Regions from separate parts of the Streptomyces sp. NPDC102270 genome, predicted to be linked through region 2. Evidence: riboswitches for the same ligand, from Rfam matches in the RefSeq annotation. Region 2 holds a riboswitch; the other holds the start of a gene.
The links. A riboswitch is a leader RNA that binds a small molecule or an ion and turns the genes downstream of it on or off. The one in region 2 is predicted to bind thiamine pyrophosphate.
Positions count from the first base shown of each region.

Region 1: it holds a riboswitch for thiamine pyrophosphate, as region 2 does, so the genes downstream of both, thiC (phosphomethylpyrimidine synthase ThiC) here and thiO (glycine oxidase ThiO) in region 2, are expected to answer to the same signal.

Region 1 is NZ_JBIWLX010000005.1:322,708-332,891, reverse strand. It holds gene ACIRP7_RS11815 (cytochrome ubiquinol oxidase subunit I) at 1-1,358, opposite strand, end outside; gene hisC (histidinol-phosphate transaminase) at 1,545-2,624, opposite strand; gene ACIRP7_RS11805 (LacI family DNA-binding transcriptional regulator) at 3,049-4,161, shown strand; gene ACIRP7_RS11800 (metallophosphoesterase) at 4,361-5,422, shown strand; gene ACIRP7_RS11795 (hypothetical protein) at 5,616-6,479, shown strand; gene thiC (phosphomethylpyrimidine synthase ThiC) at 6,569-8,347, opposite strand; TPP riboswitch at 8,340-8,529, opposite strand; gene ACIRP7_RS11785 (YibE/F family protein) at 8,601-10,184, shown strand, end outside.
Region 2 is NZ_JBIWLX010000006.1:10,115-20,298, forward strand. It holds gene pknB (Stk1 family PASTA domain-containing Ser/Thr kinase) at 1-716, opposite strand, end outside; gene ACIRP7_RS12725 (thiazole synthase) at 864-1,661, opposite strand; gene thiS (sulfur carrier protein ThiS) at 1,665-1,865, opposite strand; gene thiO (glycine oxidase ThiO) at 1,862-3,025, opposite strand; TPP riboswitch at 3,023-3,134, opposite strand; gene ACIRP7_RS12740 (hypothetical protein) at 3,187-3,537, shown strand; gene ACIRP7_RS12745 (NAD(P)/FAD-dependent oxidoreductase) at 3,570-4,790, shown strand; gene ACIRP7_RS12750 (Rv2175c family DNA-binding protein) at 5,446-5,817, shown strand; gene thiE (thiamine phosphate synthase) at 5,912-6,562, shown strand; gene metF (methylenetetrahydrofolate reductase [NAD(P)H]) at 6,695-7,618, shown strand; gene ACIRP7_RS12765 (hypothetical protein) at 7,675-8,655, shown strand; gene ACIRP7_RS12770 (phytoene desaturase family protein) at 8,672-10,174, opposite strand.

The DNA of each region.
Region 1 (10,184 bases), on a different contig from region 2:
AGAGCCGTGAAGACGAGCATCGAGATGAGGACCTCGGCCTGGGAGACGCCGGGGGAGACCGCGTGCCGGGTCTGCAGGACGCCGTAGACGACCCATGGCTGGCGGCCCATCTCGGTGAAGATCCAGCCCCAGGAGTTGGCGATCAGGGGGAAGCCCAGGGTCCAGATCGCCACGAGCCAGTAGAGCCTGCCGAGCTTGGGGCTGAGGGCCTTGTTCTTGAAGAGGACCAGATGCGGCACCTCGTCCTCGGCGACCCTCAGGTGCTGCGGGAGCATGAACTTCTTGCGGGTCAGCCAGAGTCCGGCGAGGCCGATGGCGAAGGACGTCATGCCGAAGCCGATCATCCAGCGGAAGGCCCAGAAGGTGACGGGGATGTTGGGCCGGTAGTCGCCCGGCCCGTACTTCTGCTGCTCGGCCTTGTTGACGTCGTTGATGCCGGGGATGTATGAGGTGAAGTCGTCGTTGGCGAGGAAGGACAGCAGGCCCGGGATCTCGATGGCCACGCTGTTGTGGCCCTTCTCCACGTCGCCGTAGGCGAAGATCGAGAAGGGTGCGGAGTCCTGACCGTCCCACAGGGCCTCGGCGGCCGCCATCTTCATCGGCTGTTGCTTGAACATGACCTTGCCGAGCGTGTCACCGCTGATCGCGGTGAGCATGCCGGCGATGACCACGGTGACCAGGCCGAGGCGCAGCGAGGTCTTCATCACGGGGATGTGCTTCTTGCGGAACAGGTGCCAGGCCGCGATGCCGACCATGAAGGCGCCGCCGGTCAGGAAGCAGGCGGACATCGTGTGGAAGACCTGGGCGAGCGCGGTGTTCTGGGTCAGCACCGCCCAGAAGTCGGTGAGTTCCGCGCGGCCCTTCTCCTTGTTGATCCGGTAGCCGACGGGGTGCTGCATCCACGAGTTGGCCGCGAGGATGAAGTACGCCGACAGGATCGTGCCGATCGAGACCATCCAGATGCAGGCCAGGTGGATCTTCTTGGGCAGCTTGTCCCAGCCGAAGATCCACAGGCCGATGAAGGTGGACTCGAAGAAGAAGGCGATCAGGGCCTCGAAGGCGAGCGGGGCGCCGAAGACATCGCCGACGAAGCGCGAGTAGTCGGACCAGTTCATGCCGAACTGGAACTCCTGCACGATGCCGGTGACGACCCCCATCGCGATGTTGATCAGGAAGAGCTTGCCCCAGAACTTGGTGGCCCTGAGGTACTTCTGCTTCTCCGTACGCACCCAGGCGGTCTGGAGGCCTGCCGTGAGGGCGGCCAGGGAGATCGTCAGGGGGATGAACAGGAAGTGGTAGACGGTGGTGATGCCGAACTGCCAGCGCGCCAGGGTCTCCGGCGCCAGAGCCAGGTCCACGTCGCCGCTCCTTACCTCACAGGCTTGTGGAACAAATGCGGGTGAAGCGACCGCTTGTGAAAGCGTTCACATTCACAAGCCCAGTATGCCGCACCTGCTTTCGATAGCCGAAGGGGGGTCCCGATTACCGCCGGGACCCCCCTCGCCGACCTGCCCCGACCTGCGCAGACGCGCGGCCGGTGTGAGCTAGAACTCCTTGCGGAAGCCCTCCGCCGCCTTCAGGAAGATGTCGTTCGCCTCGGCCTCGCCGACCGTCACGCGCACCCCCTCGCCCGCGAAGGGCCGTACGACCACGCCGTGCTGCTCGCACGCCGCCGCGAAGTCGACCGTGCGCTCCCCCAGCCGCAGCCAGACGAAGTTGGCCTGGGTCTCCGGCACCGTCCAGCCCTGGGCCCGCAGCCCCTCCACCACACGGTTGCGCTCACAGACCAGCGAGCCGACCCGGCCCAGGAGTTCGTCCTCGGCGCGCAGCGAGGCGATCGCCGCCTCCTGTGCGAGCTGGCTCACCCCGAAGGGCACCGCCGTCTTGCGCAGCGCCGCGGCCACCGGCTCGTGGGCGATCGCGAAGCCGACCCTGAGGCCGGCGAGGCCGTACGCCTTGGAGAAGGTGCGCAGCACACAGACGTTCGGCCGCGTGCGGTACAGCTCCACGCCGTCCGGCACCTCGGGGTCCCGGATGAACTCGCGGTATGCCTCGTCCAGCACCACCAGTACGTCACTGGGCACCCGGTCGAGGAACCGTTCCAGCTCGGCCCGCCTCACGACCGTGCCCGTCGGGTTGTTGGGGTTGCAGACGAAGATCAGCCGGGTCCGCTCGGTGATCGCGTCGGCCATCGCGTCCAGGTCGTGCACATCGCCGGCCGTCAGCGGTATCCGCACCGAGGTGGCACCGCTGATCTGCGTGATGATCGGGTACGCCTCGAAGGACCGCCACGCGTAGATTACCTCGTCGCCCGGTCCCGAGGTCGCCTGGACGAGCTGCTGGGCGACGCCGACGGAGCCGGTGCCGGTGGCCAGGTGGGAGAGCGGGACACCGAAGCGCTCGGACAGCTCGTTCATCAGGCCCGTGCAGGCCATGTCCGGGTAGCGGTTGAAGGTGGAGACCGCGGCCGTCACGGTCTCCAGCACGCCCGGCAGCGGCGGGTACGGGTTCTCGTTGGAGGACAGCTTGTAGGCCACCGGACCGCCGGCAGCGGCGGGCTTGCCCGGCTTGTACGTGGGGATCCCCTCCAGCTCGGCACGCAGCTTGGGGCTTGTCTCACTCACCGCAGTCCTCCTCATGACCACCGACGCATGGCGGCCGACTCCGGCAGCCGGCTTCCAATACTGCTCACCTTATGAGGATTGGGCCCCGCTGCGTACAGGTGAGAACCAACCTCATCGGCCCCACCGGCATCAGGGGCATCACCGTACGAAGTCAGACGAATCAGGGGGCGCGGTCACATATATCTATGCGCCGGTGGCTCACGCCGTAGCGCGCGTCACCCGTGAAGGTGAGTTGAGACCTCTTCGAAACATCGGGAACTTGGCAGGCCCATGCGTGCCGACAAGTTACGTAGTGCCATTGGATCGTTTAACTGGCTTTGTTTCCCAGGCAGTTGGTAGTAAATGACCTTGCAGAAACGTGCCTGTCAACGCGTGCATATGCGTCCGCCCTACCCCACCACATGAGCCCTACTATCGGCTCGCCATGACAGCAGCAGGGAAGCACCAGGTGAGCCGCGCGGAAACCTCACGTCGAGGCAGTCGGCCGGGCCGGGCGGGCATCAGAGACGTGGCCGCCGCCGCCGGAGTCTCCATCACGACCGTCTCCGATGCCCTGAACGGAAAGGGCAGGCTCCCGGACGCCACCCGCCGCCATGTCAGGGAGGTCGCCGACCGACTGGGCTACCGCCCCTCGGCCGCGGCCAGAACCCTCCGTACCGGCAAGTCGGGACTTATCGGCCTGACCGTGACGACGTACGGGGATGAACCTTTCACCTTCACCGAGTTCGCGTACTTCGCCGAGATGGCGCGCGCCGCAACCTCCGCCGCGCTCGCCCGCGGCTACGCCCTCGTCATCCTCCCCGCGACCTCGCGCCACGACGTCTGGTCGAACGTCGCCCTGGACGGCACGGTGGTCATCGACCCGTCCGACCAGGACCCGGTCGTCAGCGAGCTGGTCCGGCAGGGTCTGCCGGTGGTGTCGGACGGCCGCCCGGCCGGGTCGCTGCCGGTCACCGCCTGGGTCGACAACGACCACGAGGCTGCCGTCCTCGGCATCCTCGACCATCTGGCAGACGCCGGCGCCCGCCGCATCGGCCTGCTGACCGGGACGACGACGGACACGTACACCCATCTGTCGACCACCGCGTATCTGCACTGGTGCGAGCGGGTGGGCCAGGATCCGGTCTACGAGGCCTACCCGGCGCACGATCCGTGCGCGGGCGCCGTCGCCGCCGACCGGCTGCTCGCCCGCCCCGACCGACCGGACGCCGTCTACGGCCTGTTCGACCCGAACGGCACCGACCTGCTGGCCGCCGCCCGACGCTACGGGCTGCGCGTCCCGGACGACCTGCTGATCGTCTGCTGCAGCGAGTCCACCGTGTACGCCAGCACCGAGCCGCCCGTCACCACGCTCTCTCTCAAGCCCCGCCGCATCGGCACGGCCGTGATCCAGCTCCTCATCGATGCCATCGAAGGGGTCGCATCGGACCAACCGGTCGAGCAGGTGATACCGACGGAGCTGATCGTGCGCACCTCGTCCCAGCGGCGGGCCCCGCGCACGACGGTCAGCCCGCCGCGGTCGCCCGAGGAGGAGTAGCCGGGAGACGGCCGGCGGGGTCGAAGCCCGGTCCAAACGGGGCGAATGCCGCGGTGAACAGGAGTCTTGCTCCGATTCACCACCCCTGGGTCATCACATGGCGCGATCCGCATTCCTATGATGGGCCCACGACACCGCGGGCCGCTGCGACCAGGCAGTCCGAAGCGGTGCAGATGCGGCGCGATGGTGGAGGGGTCTGATGACTCAGGGGGCCGGTCAGGGACCCGAGGTGGAGCGCACGGCGGTGCTGCGCGACTTCCGGGTGCCCGCGTACGTCAACGAGACCGGTCCGTACGGCCACAGCACGCACCCCGGTGATGTCGTCCCGGCCCAGGATGCCTACCCGGAGGGATACACCCCCACCGAGCAGGACCTGCCCGTCATCGACCACGGTGACGGGATCCAGACGGCCGCCGACCCCGCTGAGCGGGCGGAGGAGGGTCCCGGCCCGCTGTTCGTCGTCGGCGACGTCCACGGCTACCTCGACGAACTGATGGCCGCACTCCACGAGAAGGGCCTCGTCGACGCCGCGGGCAACTGGTGCGCGGGCACCGCCCGGCTGTGGTTCCTCGGCGACTTCACCGACCGCGGGCCCGACGGCATCGGCGTCATCGACCTCGTGATGCGGCTGTCCGCGGAGGCCGCGGCGGCGGGCGGCTACTGCAAGGCCCTCATGGGCAACCACGAGCTGCTGCTGATCGGCGCCAAGCGGTTCGGCGACACGCCGGTCAACTCCGGCGCGGGCACCGCCACCTTCCAGGCGGCCTGGCTGCTCAACGGCGGGCAGAAGACCGACATGGACCGCCTCCAGGACCACCACCTGCAGTGGATGTCCCGCCTGGACGCCGTCGAGGAGGTCGACGGGCATCTGCTGGTGCACTCAGACACCACCGCCTACCTCGACTACGGCGACTCGATCGAGGCGGTCAACGACACCGTCCGCGAGACCATCACGCGCAATGACGCGGACGAGGTCTGGGACCTGTTCCGCAAGTTCACCAAGCGTTTCTCCTTCCGCGACGAAGGCGGCGCCGACCATGTGCGCTCCCTGCTCGACACATACGGCGGCACCCGCATCGTGCACGGCCACAGCCCGATCCCCTATCTGCTCGGCGAAGTCGGCTCCGAGGACGACAAGGAGGATTCCGGCCCGGTGGTGGAGGGACCGCACGTCTACGCCGACGGACTGGCCATCGCGATGGACGGCGGGGTGACCATGGCCGGAAAACTGCTGGTCCAGCAACTGCCTCTGGATATCTGACCCTTCACAGGCCAGACATTCCCCCAGGACGGACCGACCGTCGACCGCGCAGGCCAGAGGCCAATTTCTGGAAACCCCCTGTCACCCTGTGCCGTGCCCGCTCTACCATCTGCTTATCCGTAGCAGGCTCCCCTCCGTTTCTGCCCGACGGCTCGTTGGCATGCGAGCCCCAAGCCCTACGGAGCATCGGGGGATGCACATGAACAGCCTTCCGCAGCACCTGCACAGCGAGGACCGCCAGGAGTACGAGCGGATCCTCGATGAGGCGCTGCGCTCCGCACCACGCCGTCCCGAACTGGCCGCGGTCGGACAGCGGCTGAATCCCGAACAGCTGCGCACCATGGCCCTCAACGCCACCGCGCTCATCACGGCGGCCGCGGCGACCGAGTACCAGCACTACGTGAAGGTCCGCGAGGAACAGCGCCGCCCGTCGACGCCGTCCACCCTGTCGTCCGTGCACGAACCCGGCCCCGCCGATTCAGGCACGGGTGCGATGGGGCTCGCCACCACCATGGGAGAGGTCGCCGAGACCGCCGGTGCGGGCGCCGTCGCCGTCGCCGCCGTTCTGACGCCCGTCCTCGCCGGAATCGCCGCGGCGATTTTCCTGCTCGTGGGTTACGTCCTCCAGATGCTCAGCCCACCGCCGGCGTTCGCCCACGCCATGATCACTATCGGATGGGTGTTCGGCGCCCTGACCGCGGCCGCGATCCTGGTCGCCGCCTGCGGCCTGCTGCTCACCGCACTGCACAACCGGCCCTCGCCGGACGCGGGGTACGGCGAACTGAGCGAGGAGGTGGCACGGGCGAAGGACGCCTGGCGCGAGGCCCTGCTGGAACGCGGCCTCCTCCCCTTCCTCAGAGACGCCCTCGCCGATCCCGGCACCGCCGCACTGCACCACACGGCACCGCCCGCACCGCCCAGCCGGATGCCCAGCCTCGGCTACGACCGCCCGGGCTTCAGCAGCCCGGACGACGGAGCCTCCGGTGCCCGCCCGAGCTTCACCAGCCCGGACTACACCAGCCCGGACTTCGGGGGGCCGGAACACCAGCCGGAGTAACTCCCGGCAGCCCCTCGGCTTGCGCCCCCACCACGGGGAGCGCAAGCCGAAGACCCGGCCACAGGCCACCCGCCGACGGCTCGCCTACATCAGTCGGCGATCGGCAGATAGACCCGGTTGCCCGCCGCCGCGAACTCCTTCGACTTCTGCGCCATCCCCTCCTCGATCTCCTCCTGGCTGCCGCCGTGACGGCGGCGGATGTCCTGGGAGATCTTCATCGAGCAGAACTTCGGCCCGCACATGGAGCAGAAGTGGGCCGTCTTGGCCGGTTCGGCCGGGAGGGTCTCGTCGTGGAACTCCCGGGCGGTGTCGGGGTCGAGGGCCAGGTTGAACTGGTCCTCCCAGCGGAACTCGAAGCGGGCGTCGGAGAGGGCGTCGTCCCACTCCTGGGCGCCTGGGTGTCCCTTGGCGAGGTCGGCCGCGTGGGCGGCGATCTTGTAGGTGATGACACCCGTCTTGACGTCGTCCCGGTTGGGCAGGCCCAGATGCTCCTTGGGCGTGACGTAGCAGAGCATCGCGGTGCCCCACCAGGCGATCATCGCGGCACCGATGCCGGAGGTGATGTGGTCGTAGGCCGGAGCGATGTCGGTGGTCAGCGGGCCGAGCGTATAGAACGGAGCTTCATCGCAGATCTCCTGCTGAAGGTCGATGTTCTCCTTGATCTTGTGCATCGGAACATGTCCCGGGCCCTCGATCATGGTCTGTACGTTGAAACGCTTCGCGATCCGGTTGAGTTCCCCCAGCGTGCGCAACTCCGCGAACTGCGCCTCGTCGTTGGCGTCCGCGATCGAACCGGGCCGGAGCCCGTCGCCCAGCGAGTACGTGACGTCGTAGGCGGCGAGGATCTCGCACAGTTCCTCGAAGTTCTCGTACAGGAACGACTCCTTGTGGTGCGCGAGGCACCACGCCGCCATGATCGAGCCGCCGCGCGAGACGATGCCCGTCTTGCGGTTCGCGGTCAGGGGTACGTACGGCAGGCGCACGCCCGCGTGGACCGTCATGTAGTCCACGCCCTGCTCGGCCTGCTCGATGACCGTGTCCTTGTAGATTTCCCAGGTCAGCTCCTCGGCGCGACCGTCGACCTTCTCCAGGGCCTGGTAGAGCGGCACCGTGCCGATGGGGACGGGGGAGTTGCGCAGCACCCACTCGCGGGTGGTGTGGATGTTGCGGCCGGTGGACAGGTCCATGACCGTGTCGGCTCCCCACCGGGTCGCCCAGGTCATCTTCTCGACCTCCTCCTCGATGGAGGAGGTCACCGCGGAATTGCCGATGTTGGCGTTGACCTTCACCAGGAACCGCTTGCCGATGATCATCGGCTCGATCTCCGGGTGGTTGACGTTCGCCGGCAGCACCGCGCGCCCCGCCGCGATCTCCTCGCGCACGACCTCGGGAGAGACGTTCTCCCGGATGGCCACGTACTCCATCTCCGGTGTGACCTCGCCGCGGCGGGCGTAGGCGAGCTGTGTGACCGCCTTGCCGTCACGGCTACGGCGCGGCTGGCGGGACCTCCCCGGGAAGACCGCGTCGAGGTTACGGAGACCACCCCGCGGTGAGGTGTGCTTGATCCCGTCGTCCTCGGGGCGCATGGGACGGCCCGCGTACTCCTCGGTGTCCCCTCGGGCGATGATCCAGTTCTCCCGCAGCGGCACGAGGCCCCGGCGGACGTCCGTCTCGGTGAGCGGATCGGTGTACGGGCCCGACGTGTCGTACAGCGTGACCGACTGCCCGTTGGTGAGGTGCACCTGACGGACCGGCACCCGCAGATCGGGGCGCGAGCCCTCGATGAACGCCTTGTGCCAGCCGATGGACTTCCCGGCCTCCCCGTCGAGCTGGTCGGAGGCAGGCGTGCGCGCGTCCTTGATGGTCATGAGACCTACTCCCTACGCCGGCATTACCCGGTAACAGGTTCGGCGGTCGACGCAGCGGTTTCCGTCTGCCGACGCTTCGTGGGGAACATCACTCGCTTGAGATGACGTTCCACGTGAAACATCGCTGGGACGGAGGTCAGCGCCCTCTCAGCCCGGTGCTCCGAGCTCCCGCGTGTACAAAGGTGGCTCCACGCTAGCGTCACTTCGGGCGCGGTGAACAGAGGGCCCCTGTCGTTCTTGCGATGATCGGTCGGTGACCACGACGCATCAGCCTCCTTACCCGCCTCCCGAGCCTCCGCGCCGACCGGGCTCCGGAAACGGCCCTGGGCACGGCCCCGGCAGCGGCTCCCGCGGTGGCTTCGGAGACGGCGGGGGCGGCCTGGCCGGTGGGACCGGCGACCGGCGCGAGCATGAGCACGAGCCCGATGGCGGGTATGGCGGCGGTCACGGCTACGGCCACGGTCAGGGCGCGAGTCAGGGCGGCCTGGGCAGCGATGGCGGCCTGGGGGGTGGCAATGGCGGCGACGGTGGCCATGGCGGCGAGGGACACGGGCACGGTCCCGGTGACGGGCGTGGTTCCGGTGACGAGCGAGGTCCCGGTGGCGCGCACGGGCATGGGATCGGGCCCGGTTCCGGCGGTGGGCACGGCCACTCGCACAGTCATGCTCATGGACCGGCAACTCCCGTCTCCAAGCACCTGCGCAAGGTCATCGCGGCGATCCTCATCCCGTTCGGCGTAGCCGTGGTGGTGGGGCTCGGGGTGTTGTGGCCCGGCGGCGCCCCGGCACACGAACGCACCGGAGTCGGCTTCGACCGGCAGACCCAGCAGGCCACGGTCAGCAAGGTCGTGAGCGTCAGCTGCAAGTCGGTGAACGCCTCGGGTGAGGCCCCCACCGGGGACACCTCCACAGCCGAGGGCTCCTCAGCCGAGCAACAGGCGAACGGCACCTGCAAGAAGGCGACGATCCGGGTCGACACCGGCGACGACAAGGGCCGCACCTTCACGGAGATCGTCCAGCCGGACCAGTCACGGCAGTTGCACGAGGGCGAGAAGGTCGTGGTCGCGTACGAGCCCTCCGCGCCCAGGGACTTGCAGTACTCGGTCGCCGACGTGAACCGCAGGTTCCCGATGGGGCTGCTCGCCGGTATCTTCGCGCTCGCCGTCGTGGTCGTCGGGCGGCTGCGCGGAGTCATGGCGCTGGTCGCGCTGGCCATCAGCTTCATGGTGCTGAACTTCTTCATCCTGCCCGCGATCCTCCAGGGCTCGAACCCACTGCTCGTGGCGGTGATCGGGGCGAGCGCCATCATGCTGATCGCCCTCTACCTGTGCCACGGCCTGTCGGCCCGTACCTCCGTGGCGGTACTGGGGACGCTGATCTCGCTCGTGCTGATCGGTATCCTCGGCTCGCAGTTCATCGGCTGGGCAGCGCTGACGGGCAACACGGACGACAACACCGGGCTCATCCACGGGCTGTACCCGTCGATCGACATGAGCGGTCTGCTGCTCGCCGGTGTCATCATCGGCTCGCTCGGTGTCCTGGACGACGTGACGGTCACGCAGACCTCGGCGGTCTGGGAGCTGCACGAGGCCAACCCGACGATGGGCTGGCGGGGGCTGTACCGCGCGGGTATCCGGATCGGCCGCGACCACATCGCGTCCGTCGTCAACACCCTCGTCCTCGCCTACGCCGGCGCGGCGCTGCCGCTGCTGCTGCTCTTCTCGATCGCGCAGTCCAGCGTGGGGGGCGTAGCCAACAGCGAGTTGGTGGCGGAGGAGATCGTACGCACGCTGGTCGGCTCGATCGGCCTCGTCGCCTCGGTACCGGTCACCACGGTC
Region 2 (10,184 bases):
GCCGAGGGGGGCGGGACGTCCTCGTGGAGGTGCTTGTAGAGGACTATGGCGGGGGAGTCGCCGTCGTGCGGCTGGCTGCCGGTCAGCATCTCGTACAGGACGACACCGCACGCGTACACGTCGACGCGGGCGTCCGCGGCGCCCGGCTGCTCGATCTGCTCGGGTGAGAGATAGGACACGGTGCCGAGGACGGCTCCGGTGCTGCTCGTCACCGTGTTGACCGACCGCACGAGACCGAAGTCGGCGACCTTGACCCGGCCGTCGTCCCCTATCAGGACGTTCTCCGGCTTCATGTCCCGGTGCACGAAACCGGCGCGGTGCGCGGCGCCGAGCGCGGCGAGCACCGGCTCCAGGATGTCCAGGGCGGCGCGCGGCTGCAGGGCCCCGCGCTCGCGCAGCACGTCACGCAGGGTGCAGCCGGCGACGTACTCCATGGCGAGATAGACGTACGACCCGTCGGTGCCCTGGTCGAAGACCTGCACCACGTTGGGGTGGGCGAGCCGGGCGACGGACTTGGCCTCCCGGATGAACCGCTCGACGAAGGTCCCGTCCGCCGCGAGCGCGGGGTGCATCACCTTGAGCGCGAGCACGCGGTCCAGGCGGGTGTCCAGGGCCCGGTAGACCGTGGCCATCCCGCCGACCGCGATCCGCGCGTCCACGCGATAGCGGCCGTCGAGCACCTGCCCGACCAGCGGGTCCTGAAGGGTCGTATCCACGCAGGCGAGTGTACGAGCCGCCGCTGACAGTCGATTCGGTTCGACCCGATCGGGGCGGTACTGCAGCCGAGCTGTGACGAGGATCGCACGGGGGGAACGCGCGCCTCTCTAGGCAGGTGTACCGGACGCATTCAGCCCTGGGCGCGACTACTGAAAAGCCGGCCGCTCCGGATCCAGCGCCGCCAGGCCCTCCGCAGGAGACGAGGCCTGCGCGTAGTGCCGCCGGGGAATCCGCCCTGCCCGGCGCGCCAGCCGCCCCGCCTCCACCGCGTGCCGCATCGCATGCGCCATCAGCTCGGGCTCCTGCGCCCGCGTCACCGCCGAGGCGAGCATCACACCCGCGCACCCCAGTTCCATCGCCAGGGCCGCGTCCGACGCCGTGCCCGCCCCCGCGTCCAGGATCACCGGCACACGCGCGTGCTCGACGATCAGCTGGAAGTTGTGCGGATTGCGGATGCCGAGGCCGGAGCCGATCGGCGAGCCCAGCGGCATGATCGCCGCGCAGCCCACGTCCTCCAGCTTGCGGGCCAGCACAGGGTCGTCGTTCGTGTACGGCAGCACCGTGAAGCCGTCGTCGACCAGCGTCTCCGCCGCGTCCAGCAGCTCTATGGGGTCCGGCAGCAGGGTGCGCTCGTCGGCGATGACCTCCAGCTTGACCAGGTCCGTGCCGAGCGCCTCGCGCGCGAGGCGGGCCGTCAGGACGGCCTCCCCGGCGGTGAAACAGCCCGCCGTGTTCGGGAGCACCCGAATGCCGAGCTTCTCGAGCACGGACAGCACCGAGCCGTGCACCGAGGGGTTCACCCGCCGCATCGCGACCGTCGTCAGCTCCGTGCCGGAGGCGACCAGCGCCCGTTCCAGCACCTCCAGGCTGGGCGCGCCGCCCGTGCCCATGATCAGCCGGGACGAGAAGGACGTACCGCCGATGACAAAGGGATCGTCGGCCATCGGTCAGCCTCCTTGGACGGCGGTGAGGACTTCCACGCGGTCTCCCTCGGCGAGTGGCGTCGAGGGCCACTGCGTGCGCGGGACCACGGTCTCGTTGAGCGCGGCGGCCACCCCGGCGGGCGCCGCCGTCACCGCCCGCACGACGGTGTCGAGAGCCGTGCCGGGAGCGAACTCCCGCGGCTCTCCGTTGACGGAGATGTTCATGCCGGCTGCTCCAGGAGCTCCGTGGCGGCGAAGCGCCTCGGGGTGAACGGGCGTGCCGCGTCGGGGAGCTCACCGGTCGTCAGGACGTGCACCATGGCGTCCCCGGTGATCGGCGTGAGCAGCACGCCATTGCGATAGTGGCCGGTCGCGAGCACCAGCCCGGCCAGTTCCGTGGGCCCGAGCAGCGGGGCGTTGTCCGGGGAGCCCGGGCGCAGTCCCGCGCGGGTCTCTGTGAGCGGCAGTTCGGTGATGCCGGGGACGAGTTCGTGGGCGTCCCGCAGCAGCTCGTACACCCCGCCCGCGGTCACCGTCGTGTCCCACCCCAGCTCCTCGCTGGTCGCGCCGATCACCAGCTCTCCGCTCTCGCGCGGCACCAGATAGACCTGGCTGCCGCGGACCACGGCCCGCACCGTGCGGCTCAGGAAGGGCGCGCAGCGCGGAGGAACGGTCAGCCGGAGCACCTGGCCCTTGACGGGCCGTACCGGGGGCAGGACGTCCGCGGGGATCCCTTCGAGGCGGCCGCTGAGGCTTCCGGCGGCGAGCACGACCTGGCCCCCGCCCAGGTCGTCGCCGTCAGTCGTGGTGACTCCCGCGGCCCGGTCCCCCGCGACACGGAGGCCCTTGGCCCACGCGCGGTGGAAGACGACACCTGCCTGCTCGCACGCGGCCAGCAACGCGCGCGTGAGGCGGCGCGGATCGATCTGGTGGTCGCCGTCCACCCGCAGCCCGCCCCGCACCCCCGGCGCGAGCATCGGCTCCAGCCGCCGGCACTCCCGGCCGGACAGCCACTCCGACTCCAGCCCCGACTGCCGCTGGAGCGCGTGCAGTTCGCGGAGGTGGGCGCGGTCGTCGGCGTCCAGGGCGACGGCGAGCGTGCCGCACCGGCGGTAACCGAGATCCTGTCCGGTCAGTTCGGTGAGCTCGGCCGCGAAGGCGGGATAGCGCTGGGCGGAGGCGAGGTTCAGGCCCAGCAGGGTCTGCTCGCCGTAGTGCAGTTCGGTGACCGCGGCCAGCATCCCGGCGGCCACCTGGGCGGCCCCGCCGCCCGGTTCGGGATCCACGACGGCCGTGGTGAGACCGTGCTGGGCGGCCCGCCAGGCCGTGACCAGGCCGATGATGCCGCCCCCGACGACGAGGACGTCTGACGTACGTGAGGACATGGGCGTCCAGCCCCTCCCTTCGCCGGCATGACCCGGATCAGGTTCGTACGGTCGGAGGCCGCCAGCCTCCCTCTCAGCCCGGTGCGTCCGGGCTCCCGCGAGTGCTCTACGTTGGCCACCCTAGCCCGTGCCCGTGTGCCGCTGTAAGGGAGCCTCGCACCATGCCCCGCTCGCTCGACGGTCTCGTCCTCGCCCCGGTGGCCGATCAGGCACCGGGTCAGGTCGGGACGCGCACCCGGTTCACCTACCACGAGAAGGACGGGGAGATCTGGGCGGAGTACGCGGGCGGCGACGTCGTACGCGGCCATCTCGTCGGCACGCGCGCGGGGGACCGTCTCGACTTCCGGTACGTCCAGCTCAAGCCTGACGGGACGACATCCTCCGGGCACTGTGTCTCGACGGTCGTGGAGCTTCCCGACGGCCGGGTGCGGCTGGAGGAGACGTGGGAGTGGGAGTCGCAACCGGGCAGCGGGACGAGCGTTGTGGAGCAGGTCACGGAGCACGACTCCTGACTGACTGATTGTCAGGTGACTATGGTGATCAAATGAGCGAGCAGATGCAGGCGCGGGCGCAGCGGCGGGTGGTCGTGGTCGGCGCGGGCATGGCCGGGGTGCAGACCGCGGTCGCCCTGCGGGAACAGGGCTTCACGGGAACCGTCACGCTGATCGGCGCGGAGCCCCATCAGCCGTACGACCGTCCGCCGCTCTCCAAGGCCGTGCTGCTGGGCAAGGCCGAGGGATCCGCCTTCGACGTGGACTTCGAGGCCCTCGGCATCGAACTGCAGCTCGGCCGCGAGGCGCTGGGCGTGCGCCCCGACGCGCACGAGCTGGACACCGAGGCCGGGCCCTGCCCGTACGACGTCCTGGTCATCGCCACCGGTGCCGAACCGATCCGGCTGCCCGGCACGGAGGGCGTGCCCGGCGTGCATCTGCTGCGCACCCTCGACGACGCCGAGCGACTGCGCCCCGTGCTGGCCCGGCAGCACGACATCGTGGTCGTCGGCGCGGGCTGGATCGGCGCCGAGTTCGCCACCGCCGCACGCGAGTCGGGCTGCGCGGTGACGGTCGTGGAAGCCGCCGACCGGCCGCTCGCGGGCGCGCTGCCCGCCGAGGTGGCCGCGCCGATGGCCTCCTGGTACGCCGACGCCGGGGCCGTTCTGCGGACGAACGCGCGCGTGGAGCGTGTCGATCCGGGCGCGGTCGTCCTGGACGACGGTTCCCGGGTGGCCGCGGGCGCTGTGGTGGTCGGTATCGGCGCCCGGCCGGCAACGGCCTGGCTCGCCGGTTCCGGCATCGAGCTGGGCGCCCACCGCGAGGTCCTCGCCGACGACCGGCTGCGCACCTCCGCGCCGGACGTCTACGCGGTCGGCGACTGCGCCTCCTTCCCCTCGGCGCGGTACGGCGAGCGCCTGCTGGTCCACCACTGGGACAACGCCCTCCAGGGCCCCCGCACGGTGGCCGCCGACATCCTGGGCGAGACCCCCACGGTCTACGACCCGGTCCCGTACTTCTGGTCCGAGCAGTTCGGCCGCTTCGTCCAGTACGCCGGCCACCACGCTTCCGCCGACACGACCCTGTGGCGCGGCGAGCCGTCCGGTCCCGCCTGGACGGTGTGCTGGCTGCGCGAGAACCGCCTGGTGGCCCTCCTGGCGGTGGGCCGGCCCCGCGACCTGGCCCAGGGCCGCCGCCTGATCGAGGCGGGCACGGAGATGGACCCGGAACTGTTGGCAGACCCGGCGAGACCGCTCAAGGCGGCGACGGCGTAGGCGGCCCGGGGCCCGGCGATTCCTGAGCGGCGAGGGCGAGGGCGTGGGCGGCCCGTCCGGCCACGGAGGCCGACGATGGCGCAGGCAAGGTCGCCCCGGTGAAGGCCTCCGGAAAGGGCGACGAGTCCGTCGCCTTCTCCGTCGCCTCCGACATGGACGGCGAGGCGACCGGGCCCCGTATGCCGCCGCTGGCAACCACGGCGGAGGCGGACCACCGTGTCGTGACCCGGGCAAGGCCCTTCCGCCGCGGTGGCGCGGTCTGGTGGTGTTTGACGCGCCTGAGCTGCTGGCGGCCATGCTTTCGGCCGTCTGGGCAGCGTGTCGCGCGATCGGTCGCGGTCGGCGAATTGCGGTGGCGGGTCGCTCGGCGGCGCGGCCTAGTGGTGCCTGATGCCCCTGACCTACCGGCGGCCACGCTTGGGCTTCCCGGGCGAGGCGCTGCGCAATCGGACGCCACCGGCGATCACAGTGGCGCGTCGGTCGGCGGCGTGGTCCGGCGACGCGGCCCGATACTGCTCGGTGCCCCTGACCTGCTGCCGGCCTCTCTTTCGGCCCCCGGGGCCACCCTGAGCGCACCCGGCGATCAGCCCTTCCGTCCCCCCGTCGGAGGTGCCCCGGCTTCCGACTGTCAGTGCGGGATGGCACGCTTAATCCCGTGACCGAGATTGACGCAAAGATCGATGCTCTCGTCCCCGCCTGGCTCACCCTCCCCGACATCGCAGAGATGCTCGATGTCGAGGTGACGCGTGTGCGGCAGCTGGTCAAGGAGGGCCAGCTCATCGCCGTACGCCGTGGTGAGAACCGCGCGCTGCACGTGCCCGCCGCCTTCATCGACGTGGCCGAGCAGAAGGTCGTCAAGGGCCTGACCGGGACCCTGACGCTCCTGAGGGACGACGGCTTCACCGACGAAGAGATGCTGGAGTGGCTCTTCACGCCCGACGACAGCCTGCCCGGCACCCCCGCGCAGGCCCTGAGCGAGAATCGCGGCACGGAGGTGAAGCGCCGGGCCCAGGCGCTCGCCGTCTGATCCGAACCACACCGGCGTACGGGCCGTGACCACCGAGGCCACGGCCACGGTCCGGCACGGCCCGTACGCCACCGAACCCGGGGGAGACACACGCATGCCCGACACCGCCCGCACCCAGCTCGCCGACGCCCGTGTCTACCTGTGCACGGACGCCCGCAGGCGCCAGGGCGACCTCGCCGAGTTCCTGGACGCGGTCCTGGCCGGCGGTGTCGACATCGTGCAGCTGCGGGACAAGGGCATGGAGGCGGCCGAGGAACTGGAGCATCTGCGGGTGTTCGCCGACGCCTGCGCGCGCCACGGCAAGCTTCTCGCGGTCAACGACCGGGCCGACGTCGCCCACGCGGCCGGTGCCGACGTACTGCATCTGGGCCAGGGCGACCTGCCCGTCCCCGCCGCCCGCGCGATCCTCGGCGACGACATCCTCATAGGCCGCTCCACCCACGCCGAGTCGGAGGCCGCAGCGGCCGCCGAGCAGGACGGCGTGGACTACTTCTGCACCGGCCCCTGCTGGCCGACCCCCACCAAGCCGGGCCGGCACGCCCCCGGCCTCGACCTGGTCCGCCACACCGCCGCCCTCGGCACCGACCGCCCCTGGTTCGCCATCGGGGGCATCGACCTCGGCAACCTCGACGAGGTCCTGGAGGCCGGCGCCCGCCGGGTCGTGGTCGTCCGGGCGATCACCGAGGCGGACGATCCGGGCGCGGCCGCCGCGGAGTTCGCGAAGCGGTTGCGTGACACGTGGTGACGGGTCGGCGCCGACCGGAGAGGCCGGTCGCATGATCGGCCCGGTGTCCGAAGGATGGACAACAAGTCGACAAAACGGGCAAATTTCCCTGATCTGGTTGGGTGACCGCTGCCCCCTGGCTAACCTGCCGGTATGGCCCTAGGAACCGCATCCACCAGGACTGACCGCGCACGCACGGTGCGCGACATGCTCGCCGCGGGAAAGACGACGTACTCCTTCGAGTTCTCGGCGCCGAAGACCCCCAAAGGCGAGCGGAACCTGTGGAGCGCCCTCAGGAGGGTCGAGGCGGTCGCCCCGGACTTCGTCTCCGTCACCTACGGCGCCGGCGGCTCCACCCGCGCGGGCACCGTCAAGGAGACCCAGCAGATCGTCGCGGACACCACCCTGACCCCGGTCGCCCACCTCACCGCGGTCAACCACTCCATCGCGGAACTGCGCAACATCATCGGCCAGTACGCCGACGCCGGGATCCGCAACATGCTGGCCGTGCGCGGCGACCCGCCCGGCGACCCGATGGCCGAGTGGGTGGCGCACCCCCAGGGCCTGACCTACGCCGCCGAACTCGTCCGGCTCATCAAGGAGTCGGGCGACTTCTGTGTCGGTGTCGCCGCCTTCCCGGAGATGCACCCGCGCTCCGCCGACTGGGACACCGACGTCGCGCGCTTCGTGGACAAGTGCCGTGCCGGCGCCGACTACGCCATCACCCAGATGTTCTTCCAGCCGGAGTCCTATCTGCGGCTGCGTGACCGAGTCGACGCGGCGGGCTGCGCGACCCCCGTCATCCCGGAGATCATGCCCGTGACCAGCGTCCGGATGCTGGAGCGGCTACCACAGCTCAGTAACGCGATCATCCCCTCCGTCCTGAAAGAGCGGATCCTCACAGCAAAGGACGATCCGGCCGCTGTACGCTCAATCGGAATCGAGTTCGCCACGGAGTTCTGCGCGCAACTGCTGTCCGAGGGAGTGCCCGGACTGCACTTCATCACGCTCAACAACTCAACGGCCTCGCTGGAAATCTACGAAAACCTGGGTCTGCACCATCCACCGCAGGCCTAGACCGGCCGCACGGACATACGACACACTGCGTAGCGGTCACTGGGAGAGGGGCGTACATGGGCTGGACGGTCCTCTACATCGCGTTCGGATTCGTCGCGCTGTGGCTGCTCGGCGAGGTGCTGCTGCAGTACAAGGCGCGACTGCGCTGGCGGCTGCTCGCCTTCGTCGGCTTCCTCGGTGTGGTCCTCGGCGTGCTGATCCCGTCGGTGATCGTCATCGGCCTGGGCGCGATCGCCTTCGCGGTCGGCCAGACCTACGTCACCCTGTCCTTCCGTCGCGGCTTCGAGCAGGGCTGGGCGGTCAACCCCCCGGCCGCACTGGGCGGTCTGACCGGCGGCAAGAAGAGCCGCCGCGAGCGCGGCCGCGAGGAGCCCGACCTGGAGGCCTCCGACCTGGCGACGGGCGGCGCGGCCCATCTCGATGAGACCGGGTACGACCAGGGCCGGCCGGACAACACCGCCGGCTTCGGCCACGACGACGACTACGACCGCGACGACGTCTTCACGCCCGCACGCTCCGCCGCCCCCACGGCCGCCGAGACCACCTCGGTCTACGAGCCGCAGCCGCTGCCCGACGACACCGGCTCCTACGGCGTGTACAACGACTCCGCCTACGCCGGTGACCAGTCCTACGCGTCCACGGGCCAGACACAGGACCAGTACGCGACGGCCGCCGCCGACCAGACCTACGGCTACGACGGCTACACCGGCTACGACCAGCAGCAGTACGGCTACGACCCGGCCGGACAGCAGCAGTACGCCGCCTACTCCGACCCGTACATCGGCACCCAGACCTATGGCGCGGGCTCGTACGACACCTCCTACGGCGGCCAGCAGCAGTTCGTCCAGCAGGGCTACGACCAGTACGGCGGGACGTACGGCGGCGAGACCCCGGCCGGCGGGGTGTGGGTGCCGCAGCAGCGCACCGACGAGTCCTACGGCGGTGAACTCCCGCAGGAGCAGGGGTACTACCAGGACGACAGCGGCCAGGGGCAGCACAACCAGGGCCAGGGGTACGACGAGCAGTACCGCTTCTGACGCGGGGCTGCCCGCGTCACTGAGAGCCGCGGAACTCCGGCCCCTCCACGATCAGTCCGGCCACCAGCGCACCTGACATCCCGGCGTGGGCGAGGCCGCCGCCGGGATGCGACCAGCCGCCGACCGTGAACAGGCCAGGTATCGCCGTGCTGTTGGACGGATGCAGGATGCCGTCGCCGCCGGCCAGCGAGGGCGGGGGGACGGCGCCGCCCTCGGCCCCTGTCTCCCGCTCGGTGTGCAGCGGCGTCCGCACCTCGCGCCACAGGATCCGCTCGCGCAAGCCGGGAATCGCCCGCTCGGCGGCGGCGACCATCCGGTCCGCGAAGGTCTCGACGACCCCCGGTGTGACCCAGTCGTATCCACGGCCGCAGGGCACGGTCGCCGTCAGCACGACGGACTCGTGGTCCGCGTCGGGGCGCAGCGCGGGGTCGTCCGGCCGGTCGATCCGGACCGTGGGGTCGGGCATCTCCCCGTGGGCGAACAGGTCCAGCTTGTCCTCCGGATCGGGGCCGTACACCACCGTGCGGTGCGCGGCGTCCGGCTCGCGCGCGCCGCGCAGAGCGAGACACACCACGAACCGGCCCGGGTGCAGGTCCTCGGCGCCGGGAAGGACGCCCTCGCCGCCGTAGAGCTCGCGACCCGGTACGAGCGCGCGCAGCCGCCAAGGTCCGGTGCCGACGACGGTGTCCGCCTCCTCGACCGTCCCGTCGGCGAACTCCAGCCCGACCGCGCGACCGTCCTTCTCCAGGACGCCCGTCACCTCGGCGCCGAAGCGGAACTCGACCTTGCGCTGGACGCACCGCTCGTACACCGCACGCGCCAACTCCCTTACGCCGCCCCGGACATACCAGGTCCCGAAGGCGTGCTCCACGTACGGCAGGACGGCCGCGCTCGCCGGAGCGGAACCGGGGTCGAGGCCGTACGCGAGCGCGTGGCCGTACAGCAGGGCCGCGAGACGGGGGTCCCGCAGCTCCCAGGCGCCGATCTGGGCCAGGGTGCAGGCCCGGCGGGTGCGCAGCAGCCGCTTGTGCGGCACCGCGGGGTAGGGCTCACGCTGCAGCACCTGCCAGTTGGGCCACAGGGGCTCCTCCAGGAGCGGCCTGCGGGTGCGGTCCCAGGCCTCGCGGGCCCGGATGAGGAAGTCGCCCCAGCGTGCGCCCGCGCCCGCGCCGAGGGCCTCGTCCAGTGCGGTGACCACTCCCGCGCGCGAGGCGTTGGGCAGGGACACCTCGGTGCCGTCCGTGAAGACGTGCCGTGACGACGGGTCGACCTGGACCAGCTCGACGACCGACTCCAGTGGCTCCTTGCCGGTCTTGATGAACAGATCGCGGTAGACAGCGGGAAGGGTGAGCAGCCCCGGCCCGGTGTCGAACCCGAACCCGTCCCGCTCGAACCGGCGCACCGCCCCGCCGTACGTCTCCGTACGCTCGTACACCGCCACCCGGTGGCCCGCGACGGCCAGCCGGGCAGCAGCCGCCATCGCGCCCATCCCGGCGCCGATCACCGCAATCCGTGCCATGCCTGCGACT